DNA from 3 places in the Peribacillus sp. QJM3NY_7 genome. Region 2 is predicted to be linked to each of the others. Evidence: predicted binding sites of a transcription regulator. Region 2 holds the regulator's gene; each other region holds the start of a gene.
The links. The regulator LexA, encoded in region 2, represses DNA repair genes until DNA is damaged. The targets are predictions, from matches to a motif close to CGAACATATGTTCG.
Positions count from the first base shown of each region.

Region 1 (2,275 bases), 2.5 Mb from region 2:
ACGAACGGAAAGCAGATCATTGGGGAATTATCAAAAAATTGCAAATGACCGTATACGGGATGACCAGGAAAGAGAAACAGGCTCAAACGATAAAAGAAGTCGGCGGGCATCCAATCCTTGCAGATTTAGAGGGAAATGTGGATAAAGCAGTGGATAACATGGAAGCCATCATTTTTGCCGCCGGATCCGGACCCAAAACAGGGCCGGATAAAACGACAGCTGTGGATAAGAATGGAGCCATTAAACTGGTCTCGTGTTAGGATGAGACCATCCTAATCCCTCTTGTAAAAAACAAAAAAGGGGGCACTTATTAAAGTGTCCCCTTTTTCCGATGTATTGGAGTTTACTTAGCAGTTCTCCGGCGTACCGGCATTTTTTGCCGTTTTGAAGGAAGACCCGCAACCGCATGATGCGATGGCATTTGGGTTTTCGATCGTAAAGCCTCCGTAATGGGAGACGCTGCCCCAACGGTAACTTAGTCGGTCACTGAACGATATATCACACTCGTATACTTTTTCGCACTTACGTATTTACCGTAACGTGTATTTTCTATTATTATAACGGCTGGCTAACCGGTGTACAAGTCCGAAGGGGAAATTTATTCCTTAACCTCTACCGCAATTATCTCCGCCATCTTTACGCGTTCCACTTCGTCCCCTTCCGTCTTAACCCGTACCTCCTTTTTTATCGGATCGACGTAATGTATGCGTCCAACTATTTCGTGATTAAAGCCGTCCACCCACTTAGTAATCTTCACCGCAAAATTATGTTCCATCGCGTAGCAGATACGTTGGTCGAACTCTTCATATTGAAACTCGTCAATAATCGGTTTTTGTTGTCGGTGATAATCAGTATCTAAGTCCCGTAGCATCTTCGTATATTCCGGAAGAAAGGCAGCAGGCGCCCACTTTAATTTTCCGCGGTCACGTAACGTCATATCCGTCATTCCCTTCGTATGGATAACGATATCATAACACGAACAAACGTTCTATAAACGTACAAAAGAAAACCTCGAAATAATTCGAGGCTTAGCGTACTTCAAGAGCAAAGACTTGTCCAAGTTCAGGGAGTACGAATGAATCGACATAAATCTGAAAGCTCAATTATGGAACCACTCTTGTCAAGCCGGGCGATACCACCGATTTATCCGTATTATCCCTTGTAATCAATCGGGAACTCTAGTCCATATTTATTGCGAAAGGACTTTTCGTTCATAGTTTTATTTAATCGATCGTATGCGTTAAACAACGCCTTTTCTACATTATCATCTTCATCTTTTAATGAGTAAGTAAGACAACGTAAACACTCTTCTGACGTTAAATAGTGATACTTTAAACCTGGGCTTGTTTTATCCCACGTATCAACAAAAAAGTCTTGGATATCCGATTCATCGTATTCTAAAATCTCAATTAACTTTTTAATCTGATGCTTCGAAGGTACCTCGTACATCATCAATTTGGGGTGATCTAAACGAGAACTATTACTCAATCCGCTTACGTCGATTATGTATACTCTTAAATAGTGAAATAACGAGTCCTTATATTTTCTCTCGCTTTCTAACTGCCTTGCCATATTAAGTATATCATTACGCATTAAACCGTATTTAAATTCTTCCGCATGTTTCATGTACGCTTTTTGAAATAAAGCCCACGAAACATCCCCGTTCTTCGGTTTATAGCTTAGTTTGTTGACGTGTCTAATGGTACTCGCTACGTTATACACTCCGTCTTTTGAGTCGTTTCGATGTGCAGGAACGATATAATAATACTCCTCCAGGACTTTATCGCCTTTTTCGGTTACTTTGAGCATTGGACTATCTATAAACGTATCTATTTCTTCATTTATGCAATTATCTCCGATTCTCGAGATTAATTCAGCTTTGTTCCCGCTTACTTTTAACTCTTTCGATTTCAAAATTTCTTTTAATTCTGGAAGCTTTAATGATGATAGTGATTCGATAGCCGACGCTTCTGCTACATAACCTTCTTTTAATAACTTATATAACGAACGTTGAGCGTCGATTCCATATGTTTTTCGAAATAACGAGGGAACTGCGCGTCCTTATTTTTTCCTGCTATCCAATTAATTAACAGTATTTCTCCCGGTACTAGCCCGTTCGAAAACTTTTTTGTTAGAATTGGATCAATCTCGTAAGAATATGAAACTTTTGAAGATATTTTCGAAGATGCTTCCTTGTAACTTTTTGTGCTCTGCTGAGAACCATTCCCCGAAATGACTTTCTTAATAATATTAAAGAAGCCCATGAGACCCCTCC
Region 1 covers NZ_CM149663.1:5,077,399-5,079,673, forward strand. Annotated here, with positions in the region: gene AC0VX1_RS24590 (hypothetical protein) at 1-260, shown strand, start outside; partial or broken gene AC0VX1_RS24595 (iron-sulfur cluster assembly accessory protein) at 348-446, opposite strand; gene AC0VX1_RS24600 (YolD-like family protein) at 599-937, opposite strand; gene AC0VX1_RS24605 (hypothetical protein) at 1,153-1,809, opposite strand; partial or broken gene AC0VX1_RS24610 (SAP domain-containing protein) at 1,870-2,022, opposite strand.
Region 1: the regulator LexA is predicted to act here: its motif matches at 977-990, upstream of AC0VX1_RS24600 (YolD-like family protein).

Region 2 (2,275 bases):
TAAAGAATCCAATGAATGATAAAAAAAGACCAATCAGTACAACATTTTTGGTTCATCTGATAGATGAAACCGGTAATGAAATTAGTGAAAAAAACTCAATTAAGGCAATGGATACTGAAAATTTTACTGGCACCCTTCCAGAAGTACCTAAGTCAGGTGTTTATAATGTAACAATAGATGTTAAGGAAAAAAATGTGGATGGTACTGAAAGAACCCGGACGCTGATTCGTTCGGTCTATATTGAGAAATAACGAAATGCCTTCTCTTAGTTGAGGAGGCATTATTTTGATGGTAGGGCTAACTAGGGAGATGGTAATTCAGCCAATGGAAACAGCCAGGTCGTAATTACTTATTGAAGTATTAATTCAACGGGTCTCTGATGGATATGGTTGGAAGTTTGTTATCAGGGGAAAATAAATATATGTATTTTTTTCCCTGCACTTGCAAATGCTTGTCAACAAGTGCAGATTCAACAGTGGAATGACTTGGTCGATCTAAACCTTATTAAAGGGGGATTTTAAATCCTCTTTTTTTTATTTCAATGAGCTTTTTTCCAAAGTACATATTACCAGAAAGGCGATAGTATAACTTTCATCCCTTATAAAGGATGTATAAATTCCCATGAAACTAGATTCTATTAAAAAATATTTCAATATCTACTCTTCCATATGCATATTGAGAGAATTCTGGACATAAATTAAACAAACAAAAAAAGCGCGGGAAGCGCTTTTAGTGTATTTGTCTATATAAGCCTATTACTTTTCCAAGTATCGAAACATCTCGTAAAATAATTGGTTCCATATTTGAGTTCTCAGGCTGAAGCCTTATGTAATCCGGTTCCTTAAAGAATCGTTTTACAGTGGCTTCATCATCTTCCGTCATCGCCACGACGATATCTCCATTATTGGCACTGCTTTGTTGTTTCACGATGACATAATCTCCATCATGAATTCCAGCTTCTATCATACTTTCACCCATGATTTCCAGCATGAATACATGGTCATCATGTGGAACCATGCTTTCGGGAAGCGGAAAGTATTCTTCAATGTTCTCAATGGCCGTTATCGGCATGCCCGCTGTTACTTTTCCAAGTAACGGCACGTTCACGACATTGACTTTGGGAATATTGTTCGCTTCCTCCAAATTCATTATTTCAATGGCCCTTGGCTTGGTTGGGTCACGTCTAATAAGGCCTTTACTTTCCAGGCGGGATAAATGTCCGTGTACTGTTGAACTTGATGCAAGTCCCACTGCTTCGCCAATCTCCCGTACGGAAGGCGGATACCCTTTTTGGCGGACCTCTTCTTTAATGAAATCAAGAATATCTTGCTGCCGTTTTGATAGTTTTGTCATTTGTGCACCTCTTCCCCAATGTTCTTTGCTACATTATAGCATGGCCCCCATCTCTATACAAACATAAGTTCGAATTTGTTGTTGACTGAAACAAACGTTCGTATTATAATTTGATCATAACATACGAACGAACATTCGCTTTGGAGGGATTATCATGAAAAAATTATACAAAAATTATATTTATACGATTCTATTAGCGGGATCAGTATTCATCTTTTCAATTTTATTCTCTTGTACATTGAACAATGATCAAAAAAAGGATTTCCTTTCTATAGAAGTAAGCGAGGGTGACACCCTATGGGGAATTGCCGAAGAATATGAAGAATCAAATTTGACAAAAAAAGAATTCATTGGTTGGATAGAAGAGAATAATGGAGTCAGTGCGGATTCGATAAAGCCTGGACAAGTCATTGTCATACCGGTTAAAGGGGAAGAACTTGTCCAGAATTTGGCCAGTGAGCAGTAAGTAGTAAAGGTAGGGTATTATGAAGGCGGTAATCTATTGTAGGGTCAGCACCGAAAAAGAGTCACAGGAAACATCATTGGCAAGGCAGGAAGATGAATTAGTCAAATTGGCTGAAAAGATGGATGTGGAAGTTGTCTCCATTATAAAAGAACAGGCAAGTGGTTATGAGTTGAATCGGGATGGCATTTTTGACATGCTCGAACTATTTAAAACCAAAGAAGCTGAAGTGCTATTAATCCAGGATGAAACAAGACTGGGAAGAGGGAATGCCAAAATAGCCCTTTTCCATGTCATCCTTAAAGAAGATGTGAAAATTTATACGCTCTCACACGATGGGGAGCTGGAGTTATCGGATTCGGATGCCATGGTCATTCAGATAGTGGGCATTGTAGAAGAATATCAAAGGAAACTACATAATCTTAAAATAAAGCGCGGAATGATGAGAGCCGTTGAAAA
Region 2 covers NZ_CM149663.1:2,077,177-2,079,451, forward strand. Annotated here, with positions in the region: gene AC0VX1_RS10015 (esterase/lipase family protein) at 1-251, shown strand, start outside; gene lexA (transcriptional repressor LexA) at 730-1,353, opposite strand; gene yneA (cell division suppressor protein YneA) at 1,508-1,819, shown strand; gene AC0VX1_RS10030 (YneB family resolvase-like protein) at 1,839-2,275, shown strand, end outside.

Region 3 (2,275 bases), 850 kb from region 2:
AGACGTATAGTTATAATAGATGAATGGAAATTAAATGTCGCTTAATAATGAACAAACGGGCCAGACCTTTTAATCGTTAAGGACAATTTCGTCGAAACTGTTGCCTTAATCAGTGAGCAGTAATTGTGCAAACGGCTTGTGTAACAAGAAGTGGAGAAGCGGCTATTGCAGTCCTCGGTTCCTTTAATAGGGAAGAGGGTAATATACCAGAAGGATGCAGCGTCGACATTCTGCCGTTTAATCACCAAGAACAAAGGCGATGCTATGCATACAGCAAACTTTTAATGAAGGATGCCATTACAAGGGAACTTGAAGTAACGCAGTTAAATGTAAAAGGTATTTTTGGAAGAAGATATTAACTATCTGAAATCCATGGCAGACATTTCATCCGACATGCGAGAGCTTGATCCAACAAAGGATAACAGGGGCTTTTTAAGCGACCCATCGTCCTAAAGGAATTTCCATTCTTTCGATGCAGGGAATGTTTGACGCAATCGATCAAGGCAAATCATGAATACGTGTTACATTCTGCGGCGGATCATGATATTGGTTACTTTTACATCGATTTGTCGAAGCTGACTCCTATCCTTTTCTTCAATATGATGAGTCGATCATAACGGGTGCCACTCCAACCTTTGTCATGGAGCATGTAATTAACTTTCATTTAAAGAGACTTAAAACTTAAATGTTAAAAGGATTTCAGTATGCACTTGATTACATAGGTTATGCCTTGGTTTGAACTAGCCAATTAAATTATGATGTTATGGAATATTCAAACAGGGGGAATGGAGGTAAGCGAGTCTAATCGATCTTGATCATGAAAGACTCCCTTACCTTTATGCCAGGAAAGATGCGATGCTTTTTTTATGGTCAACCTTTTTACATCCAAGGGAATTTGTATCCTTCCGGAAGGCTCCCTTTTAACCCGTTAATCCCTTGAGGGTTTTTTTTCGAAAAAGTAATAACATAACAAGTCTTCGGTTTTGTTGCGAAGGCGGGGATTGAAATAATTATGATGTTCCTCGTATCCTTTATATAAAAAACAATACATCGTGAAGGATTCATCGCGTTTGATTTCACTAACTTTAATATTCTCTTTGCGCAAATAGCGCCGTACCTCGGCAAGTTCGTCTTGAACCACTTTTAAAATATGTTCCACCAGCTCCGAATAGGGCCTTTTTAATTTAAACGGACTAATTTCGATGACCTTGAGATCCCGGTTTAAGACTGTAATAACCATAGGGAGGTAGATGGCTTTTTCAATCATATTTCGGTCACCTTCTGGAATGCGGGTCATCATGACCGCCCCTTTCTAAATAGCGCGTTTTTAATACTAATATGTATATCCTGCAAAAATAAGAACATTTGTTCTGTTTTTATCCTAATGTATTTTCAGTGGTTATGCAAGCAGTTTTGATAAATCTAGAAATATTCGTTAACAAGATTATGTTTTCCGGAGATAGGGAAAGTATGAAGATATATGGATAATAATTCTTGCAATTTCGGGGGAAAGTGATATATCTAAAATAAACGGTTTTTAATAAGTTTATGCTGCTTTGATGGCAGCATGTCGAGGGAGATAATTATGGATTTGGATACTATACGTGAGTGGTTTACACTTGATCATATATCGGCACTTATTCAGCAATATCGCTCATTCGGTCCAATTCCCGGAATCTTACTGCCGATGCTGGAAGCTTTTTTGCCTTTTTTGCCCTTAGTGGTGTTCGTGCTTGCCAATGCAACGGCATTTGGTCTCTGGTGGGGGTTTTTATTTTCTTGGATTGGTGCGGTAGCGGGGTCCTTTTTGATCTTTTGGATTATTAGAAGATATGGTCAAATGAGGTTTTTCCGATTTTTGCAAAGACATAAACAGGTGCAGAGGTTGATGGTATGGGTTGAGAGCCATGGATTCGGTCCTTTGTTCATATTGCTCTGCTTCCCTTTTACACCTTCGGCCATCGTTAATATCGTGGCAGGACTTTCAAAAGTCAGTACCCTGCAATATGGACTTGCAGTAGTTGGAGGGAAGGCGGTGATGATTTTTACGATCAGCTTCGTAGGTTACGATTTAGTATCATTGATTCATAAACCTGTGCGAACGATCATTATCGGAATCGTCATCTTTATCCTATGGTATGTGGGGAAAAGGCTGGAAGTCCGGTTAAATAAAAGCATGAAGAGAGAAGAAGGGCAATAAATTAATATATAAATGCAGTAGGGGTTGAACTAGATGGAAAAAACAAACAAGAATTCTTTATCCGATTGGATAAAA
Region 3 covers NZ_CM149663.1:1,225,546-1,227,820, forward strand. Annotated here, with positions in the region: gene AC0VX1_RS05900 (hypothetical protein) at 126-359, shown strand; gene AC0VX1_RS05905 (YhjD family protein) at 929-1,297, opposite strand; gene AC0VX1_RS05910 (TVP38/TMEM64 family protein) at 1,586-2,200, shown strand; gene lepB (signal peptidase I) at 2,234-2,275, shown strand, end outside.
Region 3: the regulator LexA is predicted to act here: its motif matches at 1,359-1,372, upstream of AC0VX1_RS05905 (YhjD family protein).